Regions from separate parts of the Pseudomonas sp. LARHCG127 genome, predicted to be linked through region 1. Evidence: predicted binding sites of a transcription regulator. Region 1 holds the regulator's gene; each other region holds the start of a gene.
What was found. The regulator FliA, encoded in region 1, starts transcription of late flagellar genes. The targets are predictions, from matches to a motif close to CTAAAGTTTNNNNNNNNNNNGCCGNTAA.

Region 1 (7,738 bases):
CAATTGGTCAGTCGTGCCGTAAGTGTGCAAATGCAGGAAGAACCCAGCGAGGAAGCCATGGCTGACATGTTCGCTGACATCTACCACAGCCCGACCAAGCAGGTCGGCTGAGGTAATCATGAATATTTTTTGTACCTACATCGATGGTCTGCCATGCATTGTTCCGTATGCGAACGCGCAGCCAGTAATGTGGCCTCCGTCTAAGAAGACAAGGTAAAGAACGAACATGGGCAGCATGCATCCCGTACAGGTGATCGCGGTGACCGGCGGCAAAGGTGGCGTCGGGAAGACTAACGTGTCAGTGAACTTGTCCCTGGCTCTGGCAGAGCTTGGCCGACGGGTCATGCTGCTGGACGCCGACCTGGGCCTGGCGAACGTCGACGTGTTGTTGGGGCTTACCCCCAAACGCACCCTGGCGGACGTGATCGAAGGCCGTTGCGAACTGCGCGACGTGCTGTTGCAGGGGCCGGGCGGGATTCGCATCGTGCCGGCTGCCTCCGGCACCCAGAGCATGGTTCACCTGACCCCGGCGCAGCACGCGGGCCTGATCCAGGCGTTCAGCGACATCGGCGACAACCTCGATGTGCTGGTGATCGACACCGCGGCCGGCATCGGCGACTCGGTCGTCAGTTTCGTGCGCGCCGCCCAGGAAGTGCTGCTGGTGGTCTGCGACGAACCGACGTCCATCACCGACGCCTATGCCCTGATCAAACTGCTTAACCGCGACTATGGCATGAACCGCTTCCGCGTCCTGGCCAACATGGCCCAGAGCCCGCAGGAAGGACGCAACCTGTTCGCCAAATTGACGAAGGTCACCGATCGCTTCCTGGACGTCGCCCTACAATACGTCGGTGCAGTGCCTTACGACGAAAGCGTGCGCAAGGCCGTCCAGAAGCAACGTGCCGTTTATGAAGCCTTTCCACGTTCCAAATGCGCGCTGGCGTTCAAGGCGATCGCCCAGAAGGTCGATACCTGGCCACTGCCGGCCAACCCCCGCGGGCATCTGGAGTTTTTCGTCGAGCGTCTTGTGCAACAAACAGCAGGGCCCGTGTTATGACAGCCAGCGGTTACAACCATCTCTACAAAAAATCGGCACGGGACGCCCAATACGAATTGATCGAGCGTTATGCGCCACTGGTCAAGCGTATCGCCTATCACTTGCTGGCGCGGTTGCCAGCCAGTGTCCAGGTCGAGGACTTGATCCAGGCCGGCATGATCGGCCTGCTTGAAGTGTCGAACAAATACGACGCCAGCAAGGGCGCCAGTTTCGAGACCTATGCCGGTATTCGCATTCGCGGGGCGATGCTCGATGAAGTCCGCAAGGGCGATTGGGCGCCGCGTTCGGTGCACCGCAATACCCGCATGGTCAGTGACGCGATTCGGGCAATCGAAGCTAAAACTGGGCGTGACGCTAAAGATCACGAGGTTGCGGCCGAACTCCAGTTGAGTCTCGATGATTATTACGGGATTTTGAACGATACCTTGGGCAGTCGCCTGTTCAGCTTCGACGACCTCTTGCAGGACGGCGAGCACGAAGGGCTGCATGAGGATAACGCGAGTGCTCACATGGAGCCGTCACGTGACCTGGAAGATGAACGTTTCCAGAGCGCGCTGGCGGATGCGATTGCCAATTTGCCGGAACGTGAGCGACTGGTCTTGGCGCTGTACTACGACGAAGAGCTGAACCTCAAGGAAATCGGTGAGGTCCTGGGGGTCAGCGAATCTCGGGTCAGCCAGTTACACAGCCAGTGCGCGGCCCGCTTGCGGGGCCGTTTGGGGGAGTGGCGAGCGCGCTGACAGGCAGTGTGGGGACACTGCGAGCGGGACTGGCATGGCGTTGCCGGGTCAGTTTCCATCCGTTGTGCTCCAGACCGTTGTCGAGTGTTGTGCCGGAATTGATTGAAATGGCGCGTCCAGGTGCTGGGCGCGTTTAAGACTGCTTGGAGGTCGAATTGGACAAGAACATGAAAATCCTCATCGTTGATGACTTCTCAACGATGCGGCGGATCATAAAAAACCTGTTGCGTGACCTTGGGTTCACCAACACGGTCGAGGCGGATGATGGCGTCACAGCCATTCCGGTCCTCAACAGCGGGAGCATCGACTTTCTGGTGACTGACTGGAACATGCCCGGCATGACCGGTATCGACTTGCTGCGCCATGTGCGCGCCGACGAAAAACTCAAGCACCTCCCGGTGCTGATGGTGACTGCCGAAGCCAAGCGCGAGCAGATCATCGAAGCGGCCCAGGCCGGTGTAAACGGCTATGTGGTCAAGCCCTTCACGGCCCAGGCGTTGAAAGAGAAGATCGAAAAAATCTTCGAACGCATCGGTTAACGGCGCCACGGGGGAGCTATGGACAACGAATCTTCAATGGGCGATTTCGAATCGACCCTGAAAAAACATGCCCGCGAACTGGTCGACAGCCTTGAAAAAGGTCGCTTTGGCGATGCGGTTCAAATGATCCATGAGCTCAACCAGACCCGTGACCGTGGTCTGTATCAGGAAGTGGGCAAGCTCACGCGTGAACTGCACAGCGCGATTGTCAATTTCCAGATCGACCCGCACATGCCGCAGGCCGAGGAAGTCTCGCAGATCACCGACGCCACCGAGCGCCTGGGCTATGTGGTCAAGCTGACCGAGGCGGCGGCCAACCGCACCATGGACCTGGTGGAAAGCGCTACGCCGCTGGTCAATGGCCTGAGTGAAGAGGCCCAGGCCTTGAGCACCGACTGGGGCCGGTTCATGCGTCGCGAAGTCGGTGCTGAAGAATTTCGGGAGCTGGCCCGTCGGGTCGACGGTTTCCTGACGCGCAGCAGCAGCGAAAACCGCGCCGTGGCCAGCAACCTCAACGACATTCTGCTGGCCCAGGACTATCAAGACCTGACCGGCCAGGTGATCAAGCGTGTGACCCAACTGGTCACCGAAGTGGAAAGCAACCTGCTCAAACTGGTGCTGATGGCTAGCCAGGTCGACCGCTTTGCAGGCATCGAACACGACCGTGAAGCGATGCTTGCCGAAAAAGATCCACAAAAACATCTCTCTCAGGGTGAAGGTCCGCAAATTCATGCCGATAAAAGAGAAGACGTTATGTCCGGTCAGGACGATGTGGACGATTTGCTGTCCAGCCTTGGATTTTGATTTAGCCCTATTTTAGGAGCAGCCATTAATGAGCTTCGGCGCCGATGAAGAGATCCTTCAGGATTTCCTGGTTGAGGCCGGCGAGATTCTAGAGCAACTGTCCGAACAGCTGGTCGAGCTGGAAAGCCGACCTGATGATGCGGATCTGCTCAATGCAATTTTTCGCGGTTTCCACACTGTAAAAGGAGGCGCCGGCTTCCTCCAGCTCAACGAGCTGGTGGAGTGCTGTCACATTGCCGAGAACGTGTTCGACATCCTGCGCAAGGGTGAGCGTCGCGTTGATTCGGAATTGATGGACGTGGTGCTCGAAGCGCTGGATGCGGTCAACAGCATGTTCAGCGAAGTGCGTGAGCGCTCGCCGATTACCCCAGCCACCCCCGAGCTGCTCGCCGCGCTGGCACGCCTGGCCGAGCCGCAATCGGCTGACGAAGCCGCGCCGGTTGCCGAGGCGGTGGTTGAAGAACCGGTCGCCGAGGAATCGGGCGACATCACCGATAACGAATTTGAACAGTTGCTGGACTCCCTGAGTGCCGTCAAGGCCCAGGCCGAAGCGCCGGCCGCTCAGGTTGCGCCGGCTGCACCGGCCAGCAATGGGGCTGGCAGCGACGAAATCACCGATGCCGAGTTCGAGTCGCTGCTCGACCAGCTTCACGGCAAGGGCCAGTTCGCGCCAGATGCCGTTGTCCCGCCAGCAGCCCCGGCCGCCCCGAAAGCGGCGGGCGACAGCTCGGACATCACCGACGACGAATTCGAAGCCTTGCTCGACCAGTTGCATGGCAAGGGCACCTTTGCCGTTGACGCCCTGGATTCGGCCATCGCTTCCGCGCCGACGCCAGCCAAGCCGGCTGCCGCCGCGGCTGGCAGCGACCTGATCAGCGATCATGAATTCGAATCGCTGCTCGACGAACTGCACGGCAAAGGCAAGTTCACAGAAGTCGGGAAGGCCACGGCTGCCCCTGCTGCCGGCACCACCGCCACTGCTGCGCCAGCGGCCAAGGCCGCGCCTAAACCCGCCGCCAAGGCACCTGAGCCCAAGGCCGAGCCCGCCAATCCTGCCGCCGCCCCGGCGCCTGCCCGTGCTGCGCCGGCTGCGCCGCCAGCGGAAAAACCGGCCAGCGAAGCCGAGACCACCGTTCGGGTCGATACCGCGCGCCTGGACGAGATCATGAACATGGTCGGCGAGCTGGTGCTGGTGCGTAACCGCCTGGTGCGCCTGGGCCTCAACAGCCAGGACGAAGCCATGTCCAAGGCCGTGTCGAACCTTGACGTGGTCACGGCGGACCTGCAAACCGCGGTCATGAAGACGCGGATGCAGCCGATCAAGAAAGTTTTCGGGCGCTTCCCGCGCCTGGTTCGCGACCTGGCTCGCCAGCTCAAGAAAGAAATCAACCTGGAACTGGTGGGTGAAGAGACCGACCTCGACAAGAACCTTGTCGAGGCCCTGGCCGACCCGCTGGTCCACTTGGTGCGCAACGCGGTCGACCACGGCATCGAGTCGCCGGAAGAACGCGAAGCCTCGGGCAAGGTCCGTGGCGGCAAGGTGATCCTGGCCGCTGAGCAGGAGGGCGACCACATCCTGCTGTCGATCTCCGACGACGGCAAGGGCATGGACCCGAACGTGCTGCGTGCCATCGCGGTGAAACGCGGTGTGATGGACAAGGACGCCGCCGACCGCCTGAGCGACACCGAGTGCTACAACCTGATCTTCGCCCCGGGCTTCTCGACCAAGACCGAGATCTCCGACGTGTCGGGCCGTGGCGTGGGCATGGACGTGGTGAAAACCAAGATTTCCCAGCTCAACGGTTCGATCAATATCTACTCGACCAAGGGCCAGGGCTCGAAGATCGTCATCAAGGTCCCGTTGACCCTGGCGATCATGCCGACGCTCATGGTGATGCTGGGCAACCAGGCCTTCGCCTTCCCATTGGTCAACGTCAACGAGATTTTCCACCTCGACCTGTCGCGCACCAACGTGGTCGACGGCCAGGAAGTGGTCATCGTGCGGGACAAGGCGCTGCCGCTGTTCTACCTCAAGCGCTGGCTGGTCAGCTCCGCTGCTCACGTCGAGCAAGGCGAAGGCCACGTGGTGATCCTTTCGGTGGGCACCCAGCGGATCGGCTTTGTCGTCGACCAGTTGGTGGGCCAGGAAGAAGTGGTCATCAAGCCGTTGGGCAAGATGCTCCAGGGCACCCCGGGCATGTCCGGCGCCACCATCACCGGCGACGGCCGCATCGCGTTGATTCTCGATGTGCCAAGCATGCTCAAGCGTTACGCCGCCCGGCGTATTTGATTCTGGAGGGGCGTGGCCCAGGGCCGCGTCTCGTCTAACGGAGTGTTTATGGTAGTTAAAGTCCTGGTGGTGGACGATTCGGGTTTTTTCCGTCGCCGCGTCTCGGAAATTCTTTCAGCGGACACGAGTATTCAGGTCGTCGGTACCGCGACTAACGGCAAAGAGGCGATCGATCAGGCGCTGGCACTCAAGCCGGACGTGATCACCATGGACTACGAGATGCCGATGATGGACGGCATCACGGCCGTGCGGCATATCATGCAGCGCTGCCCGACCCCGGTCTTGATGTTCTCCTCCCTGACCCATGAAGGCGCCCGGGTGACCCTCGATGCGCTGGACGCCGGCGCGGTGGATTTCCTGCCGAAGAATTTCGAAGACATTTCGCGCAACCCGGACAAGGTCCGGCAGTTGCTGTGCGAGAAGGTCCACAGCATTTCCCGCAGCAATCGCCGTGTCAGTGCCTACAGCGCGCCGGCACCCGCCCCGGTTGCGGCGCCAAGCCCGGCGCCTGCGCCTGCGCCGACGGCTTCGAGCAGCTTCAATCCTGCACCGGTGCGTAGCGCCCCGGCACCTGCGCCGACGCGTTCGGCGCCTGCCAGTGCATCGTCGCCGGCACCCAAGCGCAAAGCCTACAAACTGGTGGCGATCGGCACGTCCACCGGCGGCCCGGTGGCGCTGCAACGGGTCCTGACTCAATTGCCCGCCAACTTCCCGGCCCCCATCGTGCTGATCCAGCACATGCCGGCGGCGTTCACCAAGGCATTTGCCGAGCGCTTGGACAAGCTGTGCAACATCAGCGTCAAGGAAGCCGAGGATGGCGACATCCTGCGCCCCGGCCTGGCGTTGCTGGCACCGGGTGGCAAGCAGATGATGATCGACGGCCGCGGCGCGGTGAAAATCCTGCCGGGCGATGAGCGTCTGAACTACAAGCCTTGCGTGGACATTACTTTCGGTTCCGCCGCCAAGTCCTACGGCGACAAAGTTTTGGCAGTGGTGCTGACCGGCATGGGCGCCGACGGTCGCGAAGGCGCGCGCCTGCTCAAGCAGGGCGGCAGTGCGATCTGGGCCCAGGACGAAGCCAGTTGCGTGATCTACGGCATGCCCATGGCGATCGTGAAAGCTGATCTTGCCGACGCGGTATACGGATTGGACGACATCGGTCGACACCTGGTCGAGGCCTGCATTTAATGGATGTGCTCAGCCTGATTGGCATCACCATGGCGTTTGTCGCCATCATTGGCGGCAATTACCTGGAAGGCGGTCATCTGGGCGCGCTGGCCAACGGTCCGGCGGCGTTGATCGTGATCGGCGGCACCATTGGCGCGGCGCTGTTGCAATCGCCGATGAGTGCTTTCAAGCGCGCCATGCAGGTGCTGATCTGGATTCTGTTCCCGCCCCGTGTCGACCTGGCCGGTGGCATCGACCGCGTGGTGAACTGGAGCCTGACCGCTCGCAAGGAAGGCTTGCTGGGCCTGGAAGGGGTGGCCGATGCCGAACCCGACAGCTACTCGCGCAAAGGCCTGCAATTGTTGGTGGACGGTGCCGAGCCGGAAGCCATCCGCAGCATCCTGGAGGTGGATTTCTACACCCAGGAAAGCCGCGACATCGAGGCGGCCAAGGTCTTCGAAAGCATGGGCGGCTACGCGCCGACCATTGGCATCATCGGTGCGGTGATGGGCCTGATCCATGTGATGGGCAACCTGGCCGATCCGTCGCAACTGGGCAGCGGCATCGCCGTGGCATTCGTCGCGACGATCTACGGCGTGGCGAGCGCCAACCTGGTGTTGTTGCCGATCGCGGCCAAGCTCAAGTCCATCGCGTTGCGCCAGTCGCGCTATCGCGAAATGCTGCTGGAAGGGATCCTGTCGATCGCCGAGGGTGAGAACCCGCGCTCCATTGAATTGAAGCTCCAGGGCTTCATGGACTGATGGGGGATATGGAGCATGGCACGTCGCAGGCATCGTGAAGAACACGTCAACCATGAACGCTGGCTGGTTTCCTACGCCGACTTCATCACGCTGCTGTTCGCTTTTTTCGTGGTCATGTATTCGATTTCGTCAGTCAACGAAGGCAAGTACAAAGTCATTTCCGAGGCGTTGATCGGGGTCTTCACTGACTCCGACCGGGCTCTCAAGCCCATTCCGATCGGCGAGGAGCGGCCCAAGACCACCACGCCGGCCAAACCCTTGGTCAAGGACAGCGAGCAGGTCGACGCCGGTGTCGCCGGCAGTAGCGATCCGTTGAAAAGCATCGCCGACGACATCAGCGCGGCGTTCGGCGACCTGATCAGCTCGAACCAGATGACCGT
Region 2 (7,738 bases), on a different contig from region 1:
AACCGTGGCGATTGACCAGCGCGAGGATCACCAACTCTGACAACGAAATCACCACCATCTGCAACCCTGTGGGCAGGCCAATGCGCAGCACTTTGCCAAGGATGTCCTTGTCCAGGCGCATCGCGGCGAACAACGCACGGTCCGGCGCCAGGGCATGCTCGCGACGATTCAGGCGCCACGCCAGCATCAGCATCGCCGACGTCGTCCCCACCAGCCCCGCCCATGCCGCGCTCTGGATGCCCATCTGGGGCAAACCCAGCCAGCCGCGAATCAACGCCGGCGTGAGCAGCAGCCCGACACTGGTGGACACCAGCAGCGCCAACATCGGTGACACCGTATCGCTCACCCCGCGCAGCAGTTGGGTGAACAGCACGAATACCAGCAACATCGGCAAGATCCACAGCATGACCCGGGCATAGGAAACGGCGTCCTCCAGCACATCGGCCGGCGTGCCGAGCCCCTGCAACGCCTCCCGCGCAAAGACACTGCCAAGCACCGCCGCCGCCAGGCCGATGATCGCCCCCAGCAATAAGGTCGCCCCGGCAATCGCCTTCACCTTGCCGGTTTCGCCGGCGCCATAGGCCTGCCCGATCAACACCCCGGCCCCCGCGCCCAGGCCGATCACCAACGCGATAAAGAAAAACACGATGGGAAACATGCCCGACACCGCTGCCAACGCCTGGGTCCCCAGCATCTGGCCGATGTAGATGCTGTTGAGCGTGCCGGACATGGACTGCAGGAAGTTGGACAGGACCATGGGAAGCAGGAACAGGAGATAGGTTTTCCAGAGAGGCTGGGTGGGCATGGGAGCTCTGATGGCAGGTTTGAAAATCCGGGTGCCGGTAATTTAGCTCAATCCATACAACTCGTTTCAGAAGATTCGGCGCAGGCTGCTCTTATGGCTCTTATGGCTCTTGTGGCTCTTGTGGCTCTTGTGGCTCTGTGGCTCTTGTGGCTCTGTAGCTCTTGTGGCGAGGGAGCTTGCTCCCGCTGGGCTGCGCAGCGGCCCCGAAACCTGGACACGCCGTGTATCAGGCTGACCTCGCCAGCCGCTTTTGGGACCGCTTCGCGCTCCAGCGGGAGCAAGCTCCCTCGCCACAAAGGCCCCTTAAGCCATCTCCCTCGCCACAAAAGCCCCTCTGCGCGCACTTCCCGCCACGCGGCTTATACCTTCGTCGGGGCCATTCGACATTTCCCAGACTGCGTCTAATCTGAAGGCACAGTGCCACGTACTGGGTAGGCCAATGCCTACCGCAATACCGGAATCGGACAGCCGGTCTTAAAGTCCGAGTAAGGGTCGCAGATAACCAGTTATTCGCAAATAACCTGTTAGCAACACTGTTCAAGGACCGAACCATGACGTCGTATTCTCACGGTCATTCCCTTTCCCAACCACAACCGCGCATCCTCTGGAGTGCCGTGCTGGTGGCCATTGCCGCGAGCGTTGGCGTGCTCGCGCTCAATGGCGCGAGTGCATCGAACATCGGCTTGAGCGTGGCGATCCTGGCCTTGGGCGCCGGGGTTGGCGTGTGGGCTGCACGCTCGCAACGCCAGCAGTTCGACAGCGCCCTCGCCGCCGCCATGGCCGACCACGACCTGCAAGGCAGCGAGCACCAGGCTCATAAAACCCACGCACAATTCAACGAAGTCATTCTCGGTGCCATGCCGATCTGGGCCAAGCAAGTCGAAAGCTCCCGGCAGCAGACCGAAACCGCGATCGTCTCCCTGACCAGCCGCTTCACCGGCATTTCGTCGCGCCTGGAAGACACCGTGCAAGCCTCGCAACTGGCCGCCGGTGAACTGGCCGGCCAGAGCAACGGCGGTGCCGTGCAGGTGCTGGCCCAGAGCGAAGGCGAACTGGTCAAGGTCATCGATTCCCTGAAGGCCACCCAGGCCAGCCGCGACGAAACCCTGGCCCAGGTGCGCAACCTGACGGCTTATACCGGCGAGCTGCGGACCATGGCCGCCGACGTCGCGGCGATTGCCGCGCAGACCAACCTGCTCGCCCTCAACGCCGCCATTGAAGCCGCCCGTGCCGGCGAAGCCGGGCGTGGCTTTGCCGTGGTGGCCGACGCCGTGCGCAGCCTGTCGAGCAAGTCCAGCGAGACCGGCCAGCAGATGTCGGCCAAGGTCGACATCATCAACACCGCCATCACCCAACTGGTCCATGCCGCGTCCAGCGGTGCCGACCAGGACAGCCATTCCGTCAGCGCCTCCGAGCAGAGCATCCAGCAGGTGCTGGAGCGCTTCAAGAGTGTCACTGGCCGGCTGGCCGACTCGGCCGACATGCTGCAACGGGAAAGCTTCGGCATCCGCGATGAACTCACCGAGGTGCTGGTCAGCCTGCAATTCCAGGACCGGGTCAGCCAGATCCTCAGCCACGTGCGCGACAACATCGAGGACCTGCATGTGCACTTGCAGCAGGCCAGTCAGTCGCCCGAACAGGCTGTTTCCATCGACGCCCGCCAATGGCTGGCGCGCATGGAAACCACTTACGCCACCGACGAGCAACGCCGCAATCACCACGGCGACTCGAGCGCGCAACAGACTTCACAGGAAATAACCTTCTTTTAGGAGAGCCGTTCATGGCTAAAAGTGTATTGGTTGTCGACGACTCCGCGAGCGTTCGGCAGGTGGTCGGCATCGCGTTGAAAAGTGCCGGCTATGACGTGATCGAAGCCAGCGATGGCAGGGACGCCCTGGGCAAGCTCAACGGCCAGAAAGTGCACCTGATCATCAGCGACGTGAACATGCCCAACATGGACGGCATCACCTTCGTCAAGGAGGTCAAGAAGCTGGCCAGCTACAAGTTCACCCCGATCATCATGCTCACCACCGAATCCCAGGAATCGAAGAAACAGGAAGGCCAGGCTGCTGGGGCCAAAGCCTGGGTGGTCAAGCCGTTCCAGCCGGCGCAGATGCTGGCGGCGGTCTCCAAGCTGATTCTTCCTTGATGGCCGGAGGCTTAGATGCCGTTGCACTACGAAACAAACGATGACACCGCCCAGGTGCACATCGACGGCGAGCTGACGATCTACACCGCGGCCGACCTGTCTGCGCAATGGTTGCCGCACCTGGGCGCAACACCGCGGATGGCCCTGGATCTGTCGCAGATCACCGAGATGGACGGCGCCGGCCTGCAACTGCTGCTGATGGTACAGCGCGAGGCCTCCAGGGCCGGGACTCAACTGAGCCTGACCGGCCAAAGCAAGGCCGTCACGGAAACACTTGCCCTGTGCAACCTGGTTGCCTAGGACTGCAATACGTCGGACACGACAAAGGATATGAGCGTGAGCATCAATCTCGATCAGGCACAACAGACCTTCATCGTCGAGGCACGGGAACAGTTGCAGGCGATGGAAGAGTCGCTGCTGCACCTGGAAACCGACCCTGGTGACGATGACGCCATTGGCGCGATCTTCCGGGCGGCCCACACGATCAAGGGTTCGGCCGGGCTGTTCGGCCTGGAACCGATCGTCAGTTTCACCCACATCGTCGAAGACGTGCTCGATCGCCTGCGCAACGGCAGCGTCGAGGTGGACGCCGGCCTGATCGCGGTGCTGCTCAAGTCCAGCGATCACATGCTGGAACTGATCAACGTGGCCGCCAACCAGGGCGGAACGCTGCCGCCGCCGGCCCTGCAACGGGAAGTGGAGCTGTGCCAGATCCTGCAGGAGTACCAGGCGCCCTCGCCCGCCGCAGCCCCGACGCCAGCCCCTGAAACCAACACCAGCGAACCCGGAGAAACACGCCTCTGGCACATCTCCCTGCGCTTCGGCCAGGACGTGTTCCGCAACGGCATGGACCCGCTGTCGTTCCTGCGCTACCTGCAAACCCTGGGTGAAATCGTCGACATCGCCACCCTGACCGACGCCCTGCCCGCCGCCGAGGCCTGGGACGCCGAGTCCTGCTACCTGGGCTTCGACATCGCGTTTCGCTCGGCCGCCAGTCACAGCGCGATCAACGAAGTGTTCGACTTCGTCCGGGAAGATTGCGAAATCGACATCGTTGCCATCGATGACGCCGCCGCACCACAGGGAAACACTGGCCTGGTCACGACCTCGCCGGAGCCGCCCGAGGAAAACACCGCGTTGGTCGCCACCGGCGAATTGCTCGGCGACCAGCGCAAGACACCGCGCATGCCCGCCCAGATCGCCACCGACAAACAGCCGGTGACCAGCGACAGCAAAGGCAAGGACGGCACCTACGTGCGGGTCAATGCCGACAAGCTCGACGAGTTGATCAACCTGGTGGGCGAACTGGTCATCGCCAGCGCCGGTGCGAGCCTGCTGGCCCGCACCTGCCACAACGACCCGTTGCAGGAAGCCACCTCGTCCGTCTCCGGGCTGGTGGAAGAAATCCTCGACGGCGCCCTGCGCCTGCGCATGATCCCCATCGGCGAAACCTTCAACCGCTTCCGTCGGGTGGTGCGCGATGTCAGCCAGGAGCTGGGCAAGGACATCGACCTGATCATCAGCGGCGCCGAGACCGAGCTGGACAAGACCGTGGTGGAAAAAATCGGCGACCCGCTGATGCACCTGCTGCGCAACGCCATGGACCACGGCATTGAAACCGCCGAGGCCCGCCTGGCCGCCGGCAAACCGGCCAAGGGGCACCTGCATCTCAATGCGTACCACGACTCCGGCAGCATCGTGCTGGAAATCGCCGACGACGGCACCGGCCTGAACCGCGACCGGATCCTGGAAAAAGCCCAGGAACGTGGCCTGGTACCCCAGGGTGCCAGCCCCACCGACCAGGAAATCTACAACCTGATTTTCGAACCTGGCTTCTCTACCGCCCAGGCCGTGACCAACCTGTCGGGGCGTGGCGTGGGCATGGACGTGGTCAAGCGCAACATCACCCTGCTGCGCGGCACCGTCGACCTCGACAGCCAAACCGGCAAGGGCACCGTGGTGCGCATCCGCCTGCCGCTGACCCTGGCGATCATCAATGGATTCCTGGTGGGTATCGGTCAGTCGACTTATGTCATTCCGCTGGACATGGTCCAGGAATGCATCGAGCTGAGCGAAGACGATGGGCTCGCCAGCCGCGAACAAGGCTACCTCGACCTGCGCGGCGAGGTGCTGCCCCTGGTCTACCTGCGCGATCACTTCAACCATGAAGGCCCGCCCGCGCGTCGGCAGAACGTGGTGGTGGTGCGCTACGCCGAACTCAAGGCCGGGCTGGTGGTGGATGACTTGCTGGGTGAATTCCAGACCGTGATCAAGCCGCTGGGCAAGCTGTTTGGCGCCCTTCGCGGCATCAGTGGCTCGACCATCCTGGGCAGTGGCGCCGTGGCGTTGATTCTCGACGTACCGGCCCTGCTCACCCAGATCGCCCAGGCCGAAAACCGCTTCAACCCGACTCAACTACAACAAGCCAACGCTCGCTGACGCTTTTAGCAACTCCATGGAGAGGTACTTCCCAATGAAATGGTTCTACGACCTTAGAATCGCCACCAAACTGATCACTTCATTTCTTGTGGTGCTGGCGCTGACCGCCGTCATGGGGGTGTTCTCGATTATTCAACTGGGCCAGGTGAACCACACCGCCCTCGACATCCGTGAAAACTGGATGCCGTCCATGCGCGCCGCCTCGGGTATGCGCTTCTATGCGGCGAGCTATCGCCTCAAGGAAAACCGCCACATTGTCGCCGACTCCGAGCAAGAGCGCGTCACCCTCGAGCAAGAGGCCGAGGAAGCCAAGAAGGCCTTCGACACGCGATTGGACACCTACGAAAAACTGCTCTCCAGCGCTGAAGATCGGCAGGTATTCGACACCACCCGCAACGACTGGGCTGCTTATCTGGCGGTCAGCAAAGACCTCCTCGCATTGTCGCGGCAGAACCTGGCCGAGCAGGCCAATGCGATGCTCAAGGGCGAGTCCAAGCGTCGGTTCGACCTGGTGACCGGCGACCTGCAAAAACTGGTCGAGCTCAACGCGGCTGGCGCTGATGTCGCCAGTGCACACGGCACCAAGCTGTATGAAAACGCACGCCTGTCGATCATCGCCGTGCTGGTTGCCGCCCTGCTGGTGGGCCTGGGCCTGGCGCTGTTCATCTCGCGCATCATCTCCCGTCCGTTGAAACAGGCGGCGGTTGTCGCCGAACAATTGGCCGAAGGCAACCTGAACGCAAAAATCGAAGGCGGCTCCAAGGACGAAACCGGCATGGTGCTCAACGCCATGCAGAACATGGTCGGCAAGCTCTCGCACATCATCGGCGAAGTGCGTAACGCCGCGGACAACCTGGCCAGCGCCTCCGAAGAAGTCAGCGCCACCGCGCAGTCGATGAGCCAGGCCACCAGCGAACAGGCGGCCAGCGTCGAGGAAACCAGTGCCTCCATCGAGCAGATGAGCGCCAGCATCAACCAGAACACCGAGAACGCCAAGGTGACTGACGGCATGGCCAGCAAGGCCGCCAAGGAAGCCACCGACGGCGGCGAGTCCGTGCAGCAGACCGTGGTGGCGATGAAGAAAATCGCCCAGCGCATCAGCATCATCGACGACATCGCCTACCAGACCAACCTGTTGGCGCTCAACGCCGCCATCGAAGCCGCCCGTGCCGGCGAACACGGCAAAGGCTTCGCAGTGGTCGCCGCCGAAGTGCGCAAGCTGGCCGAACGCAGCCAGGTGGCTGCCCAGGAAATCGGCGAGCTGTCCTCCAGCAGCGTCGACATGGCGGAAAAGGCCGGGAACCTGCTCAACGAGATGGTCCCCTCCATCAACAAGACTTCGGACCTGGTGCAGGAAATCAGCGCCGCCTCCGAAGAACAGGCTGCCGGCGTGGCGCAGATCAACACCGCCATGACCCAGCTCAACCAGGTGACCCAACAGAACGCCTCCAGCAGCGAAGAACTGGCCGCCACCGCCGAGGAAATGAGCAGCCAGGCCGAACAACTGCAACAGGCCATGAGTTTCTTCACCTTGGACACGCCGCCCAAATCCGCCGTCCAGGTCGCTCGGATCGACAACACCCCCGGCCCGTCCAGCCGCAAACCGGCCCGGACGCCGGCACCGGTCATGCCCAAGGCATTTGCCTACAACATGGCCAGCGCCCCGGACGAATCCGAGTTCACCCGGTTCTGATGGCCCGGTTCCACAGGTTTGCTTAAAGGAGAAAAGGCAATGGGCGCCATCGCGACCACACGTCAAACCGCCCTCGCGGTCGAGGAAGAAGCGCAATACCTGACGTTCATGCTCGGCACGGAGATGTTTGCCATCGGCATCCTGTGCATCAAGGAAATCATCGAGTACGGCAACCTCACCGTGGTGCCGATGATGCCGGCCTTCGTGCGCGGGGTGATCAACCTGCGGGGCGCGGTGGTGCCGGTGGTGGATTTGTCGGCCCGTTTCGGCCGGCCGAATTCGGCGATCAGCCGGCGTTCGTGCGTGGTGATCATCGAAGCGTCCAGCGCTGACGGCCTCGCCCAGGACATCGGCTTGCTGGTGGACACGGTGTCGGCGGTGCTGGAAATCCCGGCCTCGCAGATCGAGCCGCCACCGAGCTTCGGTGCGAAGATCCGTGCCGACTTCATCAGTGGCATGGCCAAGGTCGATGGCAAGTTCGTCATCGTGCTGGAGGTGGACCGCGTACTGTCCATCGACGAAATGTCCCAACTCGCCGAAGCCAGCCCGAACGTGCTGGAAGTGGATGCCCCGTGAACGCCGATACCTGCAAGGAACGCACGCTGAACGCGCAGGCGCTTACCGACCGAGAGTTCGGCCAGTTCCAGTCCTG
Region 3 (7,738 bases), on a different contig from region 1:
ATCTCCTTATCGGCGTCACTCAGGGCTTTCTTGAATTCACCGTAGAAGACTATCTGGCAACCAGTCAAACCGAAGGTCGTTACGAAATCGAAGTCAACCAACTCGACCCGCGCCTGCGCATGCCCATGTGTGACAAGGAATTGACTGCTTCCCTGGAGAGCCCGGCCCGGCCCCTGGGGCGCGTCACGGTGAAGGTCCGTTGCGACAGCGCCGCGCCCTGGACGGTGTTCGTGCCCGCTCAAGTGCGCCTGTTCCGGGAAATTGTCACCACCACCCGTCCGCTCAAGCGGGCCGGGATCGTCGAACCCCAGGACGTCATGTTGCGCGAACGCGACATCAGCCAGATCACCCAGGGTTTCCTGACCTCGGTCGATCAGGCCATCGGGCAGAAACTTGTCCGACCAATGGTCGCCGACCAGGTCGTGACCCTGGTGCACCTGGAGCAGGCCGAGGTGGTCCGCAAGGGCGACCAGGTGGTCATCACCGCCCGCAGCGGTTCCCTGGCCGTGCGGATGCCCGGCGAGGCCCTGTCCAATGGCGGCATGCGTGAACAGATACGAGTAAAAAACCTTAACTCCCAGCGCGTCATCAAGGCGCAGGTGATGGCCCCAGGCCAAGTGGAAGTGGCGATGTAATGACCTGGTAAAGGAGGTAGAAAGCTGGCGCTTGATCCCGGTGTTCCCTAGACTGTGCCTTATGCAAAGGCAAGCGCAGACGTGCGCACGTTCATTGAATAAATGAGCCTAAAGTTTTTTTGGGAATGGCCGAAAACATGGCAAGCGTCCAAATACCCAGAGGTTTTTTACCATGGTCATCGACTTCAATCGTTTAAACAGCTCTTCACCGCTGACAGGCACTACGCGTACCAGCGCCACCAAGGAAACCGTCGAAACCGACAAATCCGCGCCGCTGTCCACGCCAGCCGAAGTCAGCAACGGGGAGTCGGTACACCTCAGCAATGAGGCTCAGCAGTTGCAGAAGCTCACTGACAAGCTGCGCGATCAACCTGTCGTCGACAACGCCCGCGTGGCCGAGTTGAAAGCAGCCATCGCCGATGGCAGCTACAAAGTCGACAGCAACCGCGTAGCCAGCAAACTGCTCAACTTCGAAGCCCAGCGCTAGGCCGCCGCCTGCGCCAGGCTTTTGGACGCTAAGACCCAAGGCCAGCCATGCACGACACTCAATTATTGCAACTGATCATCGACGACTTCGTACCAGCGCAACAATTGCTGGAGTTATTGCAGGCCGAATCCGTGGCCCTGCACGGTCGTGACATGCCTTTGCTGGAAAATATCCTGGCGCAGAAACAGGCACTGATCATCTTGCTCGACCAGCATGGCCGCAAGCGCAGCGAGATCCTCGCCAGCCTCAACCTGCCCGCCAATCATGACGGCCTCGAGCAATTGGCCGGTCAGTCGACCGTCGGCGATCAGTTGCTGTCCCAGAGCAAGGTACTCAACGACCTGCTCGCCCAATGCCAGGCGACCAACGCCCGCAACGGCCAGTCGATCCAGATGCAGCAGGCCGCCACCGCCAACCAATTGCGCATTCTCAACGGCGGCGAGATCCCGACACTGTATGACGCCAGCGGTTCGACGGCCAGAATGGTCAAGCACCGTCCGCTCAGCCAGGCATGAAACGAACTATGCCTTCGCTCTATCAACGCGCGAAACATGCTGGCAAAATGCTAGCCATTCGTAGTCGTATTTTGCCTGGAGATTGACCCACCGTGTTCAATGCCTCAAACGCGGATGATGCTCCGCAGCCACCCAAGGTCCTTACCACGCCCCTGGAAATCTCCGGCAACCTGCGGATGCTGCAAGATAGCCACGACCCGCTGATCATTACGTTCCATGAACGTACCCAGCGCTTTCAGAGTTATCTGGTCAATGTCGATCGCGAGACCAATTCCATCGCCCTGGATGAAATGATTCCCCGGGACGGCGAGCGCTTCCTACTGGCCGGCGAGCCGTTTCGCGTCGAGGGCTTCCATGACGGCGTGCGCATCGCGTGGGATGGCAAGGGCCCGCTGACCATCGATGAATCCAGCGACGGTCGCTGCTACCGCGGCGCCCTGCCCGACGAGGTGGTCTACCACCAACGTCGCAACGCCTTCCGCGCCGCCCTGAAACTGGCGCAACTGGTGAGCGTTGAACTGGGCGGCGACAAGATGAAGTCCCCCGTAGAAGGCAAGCTGCTGGACATTTCCGCCACCGGTTGCAAGTTGCGTTTCGACGGCGATATCACCGAGCGACTGCAATTGGGCCAAGTGTACGAGCGCTTCGTCGCAGCCCTGCCGTTTGGCAACATGACCGCCCCCGTCGAGCTGCGCTACCTGCACTTCGAAGAACGATTCAACACTACGTTCGCCGGCGTACGCTTCCACAACATCAGCGGCCTGGTGCAACGGCAAGTCGAGCGGTTCGTCTACCAGCTCCAGCGCGAAGCCCGCCGCTTCGACAAAGACGACCTCTGATCCTCAAGGCATGAAAAACGGGCAGTCCCTTGCGGTGACTGCCCGTTTTTTTATGCCTGTTTCAAGGCCTGGCCTGGGTAAAACTGGGCCCCTCGGGCTCCTCGGTTTCCGCAGCGGCTTCGGCGGCTGGCTCAGGCTCCGCGTCCGGATTGGGCGATGTCTGCATCTGCTCCTGAACGACCTGCTCGTCGACCCTTGGATCAAGGCACGCCACCAAGGGCGAGCTGGTCATGTTGTCCGGCATGGCCACATGGTGCAGCGGTGCATCATCGACCTGATGCAGATTGGTGACCGCTTTCGGCCGAATCCGCCACACGAGCACCAACGCAAACAAAGCGAAGAAGCCATACAGCATCTGGCTGCCGTACAGCTTCATCAGCACGCCGGCCACCAATGGGCCGATACTGGCGCCCACGCCGTAGGTCACTAACAGCATCGCCGTGAGCGACACCCGGCGATCGCCCTCGACATGGTCGTTGGAAAACGCCACCGCCAGCGGGTACAGGCAAAACTGCACCAACGAACAGCAGAACCCCGCGACGAACAATATTTCCAGCGGCACCTTCGACAAGATGGCCAGCGGCAACGCACACACCGCCAGGGCCAGAGCGAAGCAGCGGATCAACAGTGCCCGGTCATAACGATCCGATAGCCAGCCCAGCGGCCACTGCACCAACAGGCCGGCAAAGATGCAGCTACCCATGAACAGGCCGACCTGTTCGGTGCTCAGGCCCTGCTGGGAGGCGTAGAGCGGCGCCAGACCGTAGAAGGAACCGACGATCAGCCCCGAGCCCAACACCGTGGTCAAAGACTGTGGCACGCGTTTTATAAAGAAACGCGGCTCCATCGGTGCCGGATGCAGCGGTGCCGGGTGAATCCGCCGGGTCAGCGCCACCGGCACCAGGCACAGGGCGAAACACAGCGCCACCAGCATCAGCAGTTCCAGGCCCAGGGCCGGGTGCATGACCAGGATCAACTGCCCCAGCACCAACCCCAGGTACGAGGCGATCATGTAGCCGCTGAACACCACACCGCGCTGCTTGGCGTCGGCCTGTTCGTTGAGCCAACTCTCGATGACCATGTACTGGCACATCATGCCGAGGCCAACGATCATCCGCAGCACGATCCAGGCCGGCAGCCAGTTCACCAGACCATGGCCCAGCACCGCCGCCCCGACGATCCCGGCACAGGCCGAGTAGGCGCGAATGTGCCCGACGCGGGCGATCAGCCGGTGACCGATCTTGCCGCCCAGCACTAGGCCGAAATAGTTGGCGGCCATCAGCGCACCGACCCAGAGGCTGTCCACATGGTCGGCGGCCAGGCGCAAGGCCAGGTAAGTACTCAAGAGGCCCGAGCCGATCAACATCATCAGCGAGGCGAAATAAAGCGCTCGAAAAGGTTTCCAGATTTGGCGCATCGGCGTTCCGAGCGGCTCCTTGAGGTAAGTAAAGGCTATCCGTTGAAGATAGCCCGAATGCGACGGTTCGTTAGGCCTGGGCCGCGAGGACACGCCGCTCCCAGGGCGTGATTTCGTCAAAGAAACTGGTTAGCTCCAGGGTCTTGGAGGCGATGTAGCCTTCGATGAACTCCGCTCCGAACAGTTCCTTCGCCAGATGACTACGCTTCAGACGCTCCAGGGCGGCATGCAAGGTACATGGCAGCGACAGATTATCCGGTACTTCGAATTCGCCCTGGATCGCCGCGCTCGGCTCCAGGCGATGTTCGATCCCGTACAGCCCGGCGGCCAGGCTGGCGGCAATCGCCAGGTAGGGGTTGGCATCGGCCCCGGGCAAGCGGTTCTCGACCCGTCGGGCCACCGGCGAACTGGCGGGAATCCGCAACCCGGCCGAACGGTTGTCATGGGACCAACACGCATTGTTCGGCGAAGCGAACGGATGGCACAGGCGTTGGTAGGAATTCACGTTCGGCGCGAACAACGCGGTGAAGTCCGCCAGGCACGCCTGTTGCCCGCCGATGAAATGCCGGAACGTGGCCGTCGGTTCGCCCGCGTCGTCGCTGAACACGTTGCGGCCGCTGGCCGCCTCGACGACGCTCTGGTGGATATGCATCGAGCTGCCCGGCGTGTGGGCCAGGGGCTTGGCCATGCAGACCACGGTCAGGCCGTGCTTGAGGGCGACTTCCTTGAGCAGGTGCTTGAACAGGAAGGTCTGGTCCGCCAGCAACAAAGGGTCGCCGTGCAGCAGATTGATCTCGAACTGGCTCACGCCCATTTCGTGCATGAAGGTGTCGCGAGGCAAGCCGAGCGCCGCCATGCAGGCATAGACTTCGCTGAAGAACGGGCGCAGACCATTGTTGGAACTGATGCTGAACGCCGATTGGCCGTCTTCGCGCCGTCCATCCAGGCCCATCGGCGGCTGGAACGGCTGGGTCGGGTCCGGGTTGGGGGCGAATACGAAGAACTCCAGCTCGGTCGCCACCACCGGCGCCAGGCCAAGGGCCGCATAACGCGCGACAACTGCCTTGAGCTGGCCGCGTGTCGAGAGCCGGGAGCTTTCACCGGTCAGTTCGTCGGCGTCGCAGATCGCCAGGGCACGGGGCTGTTGGCTCCAGGGCAGGCGGTGGATCTGTTTCGGATCGGCCACCAGCGCCAGGTCGCCGTCGTCGCTGCCGTAGAAACGCGACGGCGGATAACCGCCCATGATGCATTGCAGCAGCACGCCCCGCGCCAACTGCAACCGCCGGCCTTCGAGGAACCCCTCGGCGGTCATCACCTTGCCCCGCGGCACGCCATTCAAATCCGGCGTGACACATTCAATCTCATCAATGCCCGTCAGTCGCTGCGCGAGTGAACGCTGGCCATCGGTCGTCATGACGCAATCCTTGTTATGTGCGAGCCGCGAACGGCAACCCGTACAAAATAGGCTCCGGCTGTTCGGAATATCAAGCAGCCGGAGGCAATTAAAAAAATCTTATGCAACACGACTGTGGGAGCGAGCTTGCTCGCGATGGCGTCGGCTCAGCCAATATTGAGTTGGCTGATACATCGCTATCGCGAGCAAGCTCGCTCCCACAGGGGATTTGTATTGTCAGGACGATTATTCAGGGCAGATAAAGCCGGAACACCCCACCGCCCAACACACCGCCATTGGCAATCTCGGTCCGCCCGCTCACGCCGCCGCGCTGGTGCAACCCGGCGATCCGCGCGGCGAAATACAGGCCCAGCCCGGTGCTGCCGCTGCTGTGGTTGATGCCCTGCACATACTCGGCCTGACGCTCGATCATCTCTGGCGGGTAACCCTCGCCGTCGTCGTTGATGGTCAGCACCAGTTGCCCGGCTTCATCACTCACACTGATCAACAATGCCTGGCGCGCATGGCGAATGGCGTTGTTGATGCAGTTGTCGAGCACCGAGGCGACCAACTCGCGGTCGAAAAAACCCAGCGGGCTGAGCGGATCGACGTCGTAGGTGGCCATGATCCCACGGCTGCGAAACACATCCTGATGGCCGGCCAGTTGCGCCTCGATGAAGTCATCCAGCTCATGGTAGGCCGGGTGCAGTGGCAACTGGTTGACGCCGAGCTTGTACAACCCCAGCAACTGCACCATGAGACCGTTGAGATGGGCGAACTCGAACTCGATGACGCCCTGCTCCGAAGTCTGTCGCTCGGATTCGGGCAAGCGCTCGAGCCATTGCCCATGCGCCTGCATGAGCAAGGTCAGGGAGTTTTTCATGTCATGCACGGTCGACGCGATCACCGTGGAAAAATCGAGTGCCTGTTCGCTGTCATTCATCGCCAAATGCCTTGCTTCGCAGTTTTTGATAGCGCGCAAAACGCGCATCGGTATCGGGCATCATGCCCACCAGTTTCAGGCAGGCACGGCACTCCTGCAGCAGTTCCGACTCCACAGTGGTGTCGGTGCCATGCAGCAGCGATTGCGCCATGTTCAGGGCAATACTGATGTTCTTCGGTTGCATCTTCAGGGCGCGGCGGAACAGCTCTCGCGCCTCCGGCAATGCACCAGTCTTGTAGACCCGCACGCCCTCGCGATTCAACTCGGCGGCGGCATTGCCCTGGTTGAGGATGTTCGGGTCGTCGGTGAGCTTGGCGATGCCTTGCATCACCGTCGGGTCATCACCGTAGATCTCCGCGCAGTTCTTGAGCATCGACTCGCCGGCGCTGGTCTGGCCGAGCATTTGCAACTGCTTGGCCACCAGCAACGCGGCCTCGGCGCTCATGAACTGCTCCATGCCATCGAGGCGCTGCAAGGCCTGTTCGGTGAGCTTTTCGGCGGTTTCGGCATCGTTGAGCAACAGGCTCGTGGCCTTCATCAACCGCGCCCGGACCTGCAATCCGGGGTCGTTGAGGTTCTCCTTCGCCACGGCGCTGAGGGTCGTGTTGATCTCCAGCCGCGTCCGGGTGTCGAGGCCTTTTTCGCTGCCCTTGCTGATCAGCGCATGGGCCAGGCCGAGGTTGCTTTCCGGGTCCTTGAAGCGCGACTGCGCGCCCTGCCCCACCGCTTGGCGATAGGCCCGGGACGCCGTGTCGAAGTCTTCGTTGGTCATCGCCAGCTTGCCCAGCAACGATTGGCGGCGCACCGCCAGCGGCGACAGGCGCACTGCCTCTTCCAGCACGTGCTGCGCCTGCTTGGTGTCGCCTTCGGCCATCAACACTTCGGCCATGCCGTCGTACAACGCCGGCATCATCGGAAAGACTTTCAGGGCTTTTTCATAAACGGCCTTGGCCTGCGTCACCTGGCCGCGCTTGAACATCAACTTGCCCAACCCCGCGTAAGCCCAGGGCAACGGGCGATCGGCGATGATCGAGTTGTACAGCCGCTCCAGAGCCTCGTTCTGATTCAGGTCGCGCAACGCATCGGCGCGATAACGCAGGCACAACGGCCCGTAGCGCGGGTCCTGCTTGCACAGGGCGATGCAGGCATTGAGCACTTCCATCGGCTTGCCACGGTCGAGGGCTTGCAGGATCGGCTTGAGCAGGGTCTTGCGCTGCTCGAGCCGCTCCAGCCGCTGGGCCAGGCCAGAGCGGTTGAATGGCTTGGTCAGGTACGCATCCGGCTCGTGCTCCAGGGCACTGAGCACCATCGCCTGACTGGTCTCGGCGGTCACCATGAGGAAGACACTTTCATGGCTGATCAACTTCTCGACCATCAGGTCTTCCAGCACCTGCTGGCCATTCTTGCGCCCGTCGCCCAGGTGATAGTCCTGCAGGATGAAGTCATAGCGCTTCTGCGAGCACATGCGCAGCGCCACTTCACCGGTGTCGGCGGTGTCTACGTCCTTGA
Region 4 (7,738 bases), on a different contig from region 1:
AGGCCCGTTACGGTGGCAAGGGTGGGCCCAAGTGCTGTTGAACCGCTGACTGCCAGTGGATGATGCAACCCTGTGGGAGCGAGCTTGCTCGCGAAGGCGTCAGGTCAGTCGCCATTGATGTGGCTGACACACCGCTATCGCGAGCAAGCTCGCTCCCACAGTTGTTTTGGGTTGGTCCTCAGGATTTGCCTACACCACAGATCCCTTGTGGGGTGGGTCCCAGGATTTGCTCACACCACAGATCCCTCGCCACGGGGCGGTTGTCTGGCTTGATTCCGGTGATATCAGTCCGCCAACAACACCGCTGCATCGAAGCCCACCCGCAAGTTGCCCCAATGACGGCCGCCGAAAAAGAACGGTACGTCGATCTCGGTCATGATTTCCCCGGTATCGCGCAGGTAGGTCTGCAGCAGGAAGCGCTGGACGTTGCCCGCCGCGCGCAGGCCGATCGGGTCGTTGAAGATGCGCTTGTTGCGGCACACCGGCAAATCCACCGCCCGGTCGCCGGTCGGCGGCTTGGAGACCCAACTGTTATTCACCGGGCAATAGCCCTTGCTGTCGACCATGAACGACACCTTGCCACCCGGCGTGCTGCGGGTGAGCTTGTCGCATTCTTCCTGGCAGACCTGGGCAAAGCGTTCGGTGTAGCTGGTCATGTACTGCTTGGGATCGGTGCCGGGCACCAGCTGGTAATTCTGATCGAACAGGTTCAGGCCTTCCCGTTGCAGCGCTTCCAGGCGTACTTGCAGCGTATCGCGGCACTCGCTGGCGCGGGTGATGGCGGCATCCAGCTTGCCGTGCCCAAGGACGAAACGACCCAGCAGCGCCTGGACCTTCTCGGCCACGCCGGACAGGTCGCGAGTGGCCGTGGCCGAATGCTGCATGCGCTGGTCGATCAGTTGGCTATCGGCGTGAATCTGGGTGACCCGGTCATTGATCCCGGTGTTGCTGTCGGCGAACTGCTGGATGTGGGTCGCGATGTCAGCCAGCTTGCCGTTGGTGGATTCGAAGTCGACGATCATGCTTTCGAAATGGCCGGAGGCGCGCTCCACCACTTTCTGGGTTTCCCGGGCGCTGTGGCTGATCTGCGTGGTCTGCTCATGGGTCGAACTGACCTCGTCGAGCATGGCGTCGATGTTGCGCGAGATATCGTCGGTGGCCCGGCTGACGTTTTGTGCCAGGGTCCGCACTTCATCGGCCACCACCGCGAAGCCACGGCCGCTTTCGCCGGCCCGGGCGGCTTCGATGGCGGCATTGAGCGCCAGCAGGTTGGTCTGGGCTGAGATCTGCTGGATCAACCCGACAATCGACTTGATGCTCGACGAACGCTGGTTCAAGGCGCTCACCAGGGTGGCGAACTCACCAAGACTGCTGGAGATTTCGCTGATGTTGCCAGTCACTTCCAACAGCTCGGCGTAGGAATCGCGGGCCATGCTCAGGTTCTGCGCCGTGGTGCTGGAGATGCCCTGGGTCTGGCGCGACACTTCTTCGATGCGGCCCACGGCGGTGTTGCTCTGGTCCATCACTTCCTTGGCGAAGCGCGCCTGGTGGGTGGCACTGTCGCTGGAGTCGCTGATGTTCTTCAGCGAACGGGCCGACTCGACAGCAATGTGCACGGTCAGCGCCTGGACATTGCTGATGATCTCCCGCTGCTTGGCCAGGAAGCGGTTGCAGGTGGCAGCGAGTGTGCGGATCTCGTCGTGGGTCACCAGCGGCAAGTCCTTGGACAGGTCGCCTTCGCCGTTGGCGATCTCTTCCAGGGCCTTGGTCATGGTGGTGACGGGGCGCACGATGAGGTGGCGGAAATACCAGACCATGAAGCTGATCATGCCCAGGGTCAGGACAGCGCCGAAGAGCAAGGCATGGGTGAGGCTGTCGAGCCGGCCCTCGATCTGCCCTAGCAGCGTGCCGTCCAACTGCGCGTTACGCAACAACAGCATGATCTCGGCGCGGGCGCTGAGGGCGACCCAATAAAGCAAGCCACTGACCAGCACCAACAGGAAAAGGCTCGACAGCTTTTTGGTGAGGGTATCGAAAAACTGCATCTCGATAGACTCGTACAAGGCCTTTAACGTCTGCATGCCGCTGCTCCTGGGCAAAAAAATCTCTTAATGGAATACATTCGACCGCGAGCGCCAAAGCTTTAGGGCGGCAGGGCAATTTGATATCACTCTGGCGCGAAATCCTGTGGGAGCAAGCTCGCTCGCGATGGCGCCGGCACATCCAACATCAATGCAACAGACTTACCGCTATCGCGAGCAAGCTCGCTCCCACAAAGGTTTTGGAACGATCATCATTTGATACAAAAGATTTACTGGGAATGATTCTCAAAGTATATTTGCTCTCATTAACGTCCCTTCCATGAGTGCGCGTCTTGAATCGTTCCACCCCCCTCGCAAATCGCAACGTCCTCATCCAGTGTGTGTTGCCAACCTTGTCCTGCTGCTTCATTGCCAGCCCGCTATGGGCGCAGGACGCTGTCGAACTGCCGGCCACGGCCATCCAGGGCAGTCGTGTCACTCAGGACGAGGGATATACGACGTCGCAAGCCAGCACGGCGAGCAAGAGCGATGTACCGATCAAGGAAGAGGCGCAATCGATCAACGTGGTAACCCAGCAGACCCTGGCGGACTATCAAGTGCGCTCTCTGGCTGATGCGATGAAGTTCGTCAGTGGCGTCAGCCAGGGCAACACCTTGGGCGGCTCGCGGGACTCGCTGGTCAAGCGTGGTTTTGGCACCAACGACGACGGCTCGATCCTGCGCGACGGCGTGCGTTCGAACCTGGGCCATAACTTCAGCGCCACCACCGACCGCGTCGAAGTGCTCAAGGGCCCGGCCTCGATGTTGTACGGCGCACTGGAGCCCGGCGGTCTGATCAACGTCATCAGCAAGAAGCCGGAATACACCCAAAGCACCACGCTGAGCGGTTCGGCCTACAGCGAAGGCGGCGGCACCATGGCCCTGGATACCACTGGGCCGTTGGGTGACACCGGGTTGGCCTATCGCCTGATCGCCGAGCGCGGGCATGAGGATTACTGGCGCAACTACGGCGTCAACGAGAGCACCCTGGTGGCGCCGTCACTGGCTTGGACGGGTGAGCGGGCTTCGTTGAACCTGAGTTATGAGTACAACGAATATTCCAATCCGTTTGATCGGGGGACGGTGTTCAAGAACGGGCACCCGGTGGACATCGACTATGACAAACGCCTGGACGAGCCTTGGGCCAAGAGTGTCGGTATTCGCGAAACGGCGACGGCGCGGTTTGAATATGAGTTGAGTGAGGCGTGGAAAACCCGGGTGACCTATGGGTGGAACAATGACCGGTATAGTCTTTCGATTGCGCAGCCCGTCACTTTGACTGGAAACCTGTTGAGCCGAAGGGCCAATGGCGCTCATTACGATGATGAAACCCGCTACGCCAGCTGGGATTTCATGGGCAAGCAGGAACTGTTCGGCCAGCGCCACGACCTTTTGGTTGGCATTGATAACCAGGTATCCGATCAGTTCCGGGGTAAGACCTACCGTGGAAAAGTCCAGCCTGGTTTCGATGTCACGTCGCCGGTCTATGGCAACCTGCCAGAGCCAAGCCTTGTCAGCTCTACTGACAGTGACCTGCGAAACCAGCTGAATTCCAGCTCGGTGTATCTGAAAGACAACTGGCATCTGGATGACCGCTGGATTCTGGTATTGGGTGGTCGCTATCAACACTACGATCAGTACAGCGATCAAGGCTTAGGCGGTGATTACGATGTCAATCGTGATGACAATGGCGACGCCTTCGTTCCGTTCCTGGGGCTGGTCTATAAAGCCAGCGATACCCTTTCGCTGTACGGCAACTACAGCCGGTCGTTCAAGCCTAATGATGTAGTCGACAAGGATCGTCGTACCTTCCAACCAGAGGAGGGCCGTAGCTACGAAATTGGCGCCAAGTACGATCCGCTGCCAGGCTTGAATATCAACCTCGCGTTGTTCGACATCATTAAAAAGAACGTTGTCACCACCGTTGACGACGTATCTGAAGCCGCCGGTAAAGTTGGCTCCCAAGGTCTGGAGCTGGACATCACTGGTCGCCTGGCCGACCGTTGGGATTTGATCGGCACCTATGCCTACACCCACACCGAAATACTGGATGATCCCAAGGACGAGGGCCATCGCCTCCCCGATGCGCCCAAACACACCGCCAGCCTGTACCTGAGCCACCACCTGAACGTGCCTGCCGAATTCGGTGCCTGGCACGCCGGCGCCGGCGCTCGCTACGTCGGCGAACGTGCGGCCAATAAAGCCAACGATTTATGGCTCAGCAGCTACACCGTCGCCGACGCCTTCCTACGCTGGGAGTCGCCAGTGTTCGGGCACAAGACGTCATTGCAACTGAACGTCGACAACCTGTTCGACAAGCAATACTACCCGTCCTCCACCGGCAGCCCGGTGCAGGTCAATGTCGGCGAGCCGCGTACTGCCAGGCTGAGCGCCAGTGTGACGTTCTGATTCCGCCGTGCTGAAACAAAAAATGCCCGGGACCTGTGTCCCGGGCATTTTTTATGGGTGTCAGCAGCTAAGCCGCCGTGCTGCCGACGGGAGTTTGGGTGGCATCGTACTTAACGCCCGCCCTGAGAGCATGACGAAGCTTCAGCGCCGGTCGCTCAACGCCGTAATACGAAATACCACTCAAGGCGAATGACAACACCAGCACCGTCGTGACGATCAGGTCGCTGTACGCCACCGGCCAGAACGCCCGCAACACATACATCACCACAAAGTGATTGAGGAACACGCCGTAGCTGATATTGCCCAGGAACTCATCCAGCCGGTGACGCTTCAGCCTGCTAAGCAAGAACACCGCCGGCAGGCCCAGGGCGATGCCCAGGGTCACCTCGGCATTGAAAGGCCGACGGGGAATGATCCCCGCGACGATGGCCAGGAACATCAACGCGGCAACCAGCAGCGTGACGGACACGATCCACAGCCCCTTGGCCTGGGCCCGATACAGGTAGCTGCCACAGAGGAAAATGAACAGCACACCTGGCAGCAGGCGGTAGCCGTAGATGTCGGTGTCGAGGTAGCCCAGCGAGGCGACCATGAACACCGTCACGGACAGCGCAAAGGCAATACCCCGCGTCTTGTAGAGAATCAGGAACGGGATCAGCAGGTAAAAACCCATTTCCAGTCCCAGGGACCAGGCCGGTGGCAGGATCTCGGGTACGGTGATGCCGAACATGTAGAAGCCCAGCGGCAGGATCGGCAGGCTGGTGGCGATGTTTTCGAGGGTCAGGGCAGCGGCCTGGGGTGTGCCTGGCAGGAGAAAATGGATCACGACGCAGGACAGGACGAAGTACACCAGGAACTGCGGGTACAGCCGCAACAGTCGATCGATATAGAACAGGCCGATCTGGCCCGGGGTGTTGTAGGTCTTCTCGATCAGCGAGGTCATCACGAAGCCGCTGATGATCAGGAAGGACACCACGGCAACGACGCCGGGGTTCAATCCAAGAAAAGTCACGCCCATGTGCGAAACGGCCACCAACATGGCCAACAGCAACCGATAAGCCCCCAACGTGCATCATCCTTAATCAGAGTCGATCCGTTTGAGCGGTACGTTAGGTGGCTTTGCGAGCCGTTTATAGTGGTTTGCGGGGGGATGGCGGGGCAGTGGGGTCAATTGTCACATTTGACACATATGTGTCAGTGGGATGGCCATCGCAAGCAAGCTCGCTCCCACAGGGACCGGCGGCGTACACAAATAATGCATACCCCGCAGGCCCTCTGTGGGAGCGAGCTTGCTCGCGAAAGCGGTGTAACTGTCACAGAGATGCTGAATGGGCCACCGCCTTCGCGGTCAGCCCGGCTCCCACAGGGATCGTGGCGTACACAAATGTTGCAATACACCGCGACCCCTGTGGGAGCGAGCCTGCTCGCGATAGCGATGCAACTGATCACCGAAACGCCGGCACCACCTGCTGGATGAACAGTTCCAGGGATTTTTTCTTCTCGGCATGGGGCAGGCTGTTGTCGCACCAGAAGCTGAACTCATCCACTCCCAGTTCCTGGTAATACTTGATCCGCCCGATGATTTGCTGCGGCGTGCCGATCATGGTGTTCTTGCGGATGTTCTCCAGCTGGAATTCCGGACGCTCGGCGAATTTTTCTTCCGGGCTCGGCGCGAGGAAGCCGTTGACCGGTACCTGCTTGTTGCCGAACCAGGCATCAAAGGTGCGGTAGAACTTCGAAATCGCCTGGGCACCGATTTTCCAGCCTTCGGGATCGTCCACTGCGTGTACGTGGGCATGGCGCAGCACCATCAATTGTGGGCGTGGCACGTCGGGGTTGTTGTCCAGGGCGGCCTGGAATTTGTTCTTCAGGTCCAGGACTTCCTCATCGCCCTTCATCAACGGCGTGACCATCACATTGCAGCCGTTGGCAACGGCGAAATTGTGGGAGTCCGGGTCGCGGGCGGCGATCCACATCGGTGGGTGGGGCTTGCGGATTGGCTTGGGCACGCAGGTGGAGGTGGGGAATTTCCAGATCTCGCCATCATGGGCGTAGTCGCCTTGCCACAGGGCGCGCACCACCGGGACCATTTCCCGCAGGGCCTGGCCGCCGGAGGAAGCCGGCATGCCGCCGGCCATGCGGTCGAACTCCACCTGGTAGGCGCCCCGGGCCAGGCCGACTTCCATGCGGCCATTGCTGATGACATCCAGCAGCGCGCATTCGCCGGCCACCCGCAGCGGGTGCCAGAACGGCGCGATGATGGTGCCAGCGCCCAGGTGAATGGTGGTGGTCTTGCCGGCCAGATACGCCAGCAGCGGCATCGGGCTTGGCGAGATGGTGTATTCCATGGCGTGATGTTCGCCGATCCAGACGGTGCTGAAACCGCCGGCCTCGGCCAACAGGGTCAACTCGCTCAGGTCTTCGAACAGCTGGCGATGGCTGACGCTTTCGTCCCAGCGCTCCATGTGTACGAACAGGGAAAATTTCATGGCGCTTTCTCTTATTTGTTGACGATCGGTTCAGGCGAGGACGGGCAGGGCGCCCATCTTGCCGTGGCAATAAACCAGCGGTCCCGGTGTGTGCTGCGGCACGATCAGGTTCTTCACGGCGCCGACCATGATGGCGTGGTCGCCGCCTTCGTATTCGCGCCACAGTTCACACTCGATGATGGCGGTGGCGTTGCTCAGCAGCGGGTTACCCAGTTCACTCAAGGTCCATTCGATGCCTTGGGCCTTGTCCTTGCCTTTGCGGGCGAAGGCATAGGCTTCGTTCTGTTGGCCGCCGGAGAGGACATGGATGGCGAAGCGCTTGTTCTTGATCAGCACCGGGTAGGAATCGGAGCTGTAGTTGGGGCAGAACAACACCAGCGCCGGCTCCATCGACAATGAGCTGAAGGCACTGGCGGTGAGGCCGACGATCTGGCCGTCGTCATCGAGGGTGGTGATCACCGTCACCCCGGACGGGAACGAGCCCATGACTTGTTTGTACACGTTGGCATCGATCATCGGACGATCCTCGGGCTGTGGCGGTTGTGGGCGCGCGATGTTCATCAATGGGCACCCGCGGCTTTGTTCAGGTCGCTCTCGGCCCATTGGGTGTAGACGCACGCATCGGCGGTGGCCCAGCGCACACGCACCGGGTCGCCAGCCTTGAGTGGCATGCCGGCGGCGGACAGCGCCTTGACGGTCATGGCCGTGCCGCCGGAGGTCACGACGCTGCAGGTCTGGCTTTCGCCGAGGAACAGCACTT

Region 2: the regulator FliA is predicted to act here: its motif matches at 1,280-1,307, upstream of ACIPQ1_RS01880 (methyl-accepting chemotaxis protein).
Region 3: the regulator FliA is predicted to act here: its motif matches at 744-771, upstream of flgM (flagellar biosynthesis anti-sigma factor FlgM).
Region 4: the regulator FliA is predicted to act here: its motif matches at 2,120-2,147, upstream of ACIPQ1_RS06085 (methyl-accepting chemotaxis protein).

The regions. Positions count from the first base shown of each region.
Region 1 is NZ_JBIXJT010000011.1:18,447-26,184, reverse strand. It holds gene flhF (flagellar biosynthesis protein FlhF) at 1-111, shown strand, start outside; gene fleN (flagellar synthesis regulator FleN) at 227-1,057, shown strand; gene fliA (RNA polymerase sigma factor FliA) at 1,054-1,797, shown strand; gene ACIPQ1_RS19015 (chemotaxis response regulator CheY) at 1,965-2,336, shown strand; gene ACIPQ1_RS19010 (protein phosphatase CheZ) at 2,355-3,140, shown strand; gene ACIPQ1_RS19005 (chemotaxis protein CheA) at 3,169-5,430, shown strand; gene ACIPQ1_RS19000 (protein-glutamate methylesterase/protein-glutamine glutaminase) at 5,479-6,618, shown strand; gene ACIPQ1_RS18995 (flagellar motor protein) at 6,618-7,358, shown strand; gene motD (flagellar motor protein MotD) at 7,374-7,738, shown strand, end outside.
Region 2 is NZ_JBIXJT010000001.1:409,268-417,005, reverse strand. It holds gene ACIPQ1_RS01885 (MATE family efflux transporter) at 1-805, opposite strand, end outside; gene ACIPQ1_RS01880 (methyl-accepting chemotaxis protein) at 1,357-2,574, shown strand; gene ACIPQ1_RS01875 (response regulator) at 2,586-2,954, shown strand; gene ACIPQ1_RS01870 (STAS domain-containing protein) at 2,970-3,254, shown strand; gene ACIPQ1_RS01865 (chemotaxis protein CheA) at 3,291-5,393, shown strand; gene ACIPQ1_RS01860 (methyl-accepting chemotaxis protein) at 5,428-7,086, shown strand; gene ACIPQ1_RS01855 (chemotaxis protein CheW) at 7,126-7,662, shown strand; gene ACIPQ1_RS01850 (CheR family methyltransferase) at 7,659-7,738, shown strand, end outside.
Region 3 is NZ_JBIXJT010000007.1:271,503-279,240, reverse strand. It holds gene flgA (flagellar basal body P-ring formation chaperone FlgA) at 1-635, shown strand, start outside; gene flgM (flagellar biosynthesis anti-sigma factor FlgM) at 808-1,122, shown strand; gene ACIPQ1_RS14650 (flagella synthesis protein FlgN) at 1,170-1,637, shown strand; gene ACIPQ1_RS14645 (flagellar brake protein) at 1,730-2,476, shown strand; gene ACIPQ1_RS14640 (MFS transporter) at 2,538-3,893, opposite strand; gene ACIPQ1_RS14635 (glutamine synthetase family protein) at 3,964-5,205, opposite strand; gene ACIPQ1_RS14630 (sensor histidine kinase) at 5,537-6,229, opposite strand; gene ACIPQ1_RS14625 (tetratricopeptide repeat-containing response regulator) at 6,222-7,738, opposite strand, start outside.
Region 4 is NZ_JBIXJT010000003.1:53,531-61,268, forward strand. It holds gene ACIPQ1_RS06080 (YbdD/YjiX family protein) at 1-41, shown strand, start outside; gene ACIPQ1_RS06085 (methyl-accepting chemotaxis protein) at 285-2,081, opposite strand; gene ACIPQ1_RS06090 (TonB-dependent siderophore receptor) at 2,375-4,489, shown strand; gene ACIPQ1_RS06095 (acyltransferase family protein) at 4,557-5,555, opposite strand; gene ACIPQ1_RS06100 (LLM class flavin-dependent oxidoreductase) at 5,935-6,978, opposite strand; gene ACIPQ1_RS06105 (flavin reductase family protein) at 7,009-7,494, opposite strand; gene ACIPQ1_RS06110 (ABC transporter ATP-binding protein) at 7,539-7,738, opposite strand, start outside.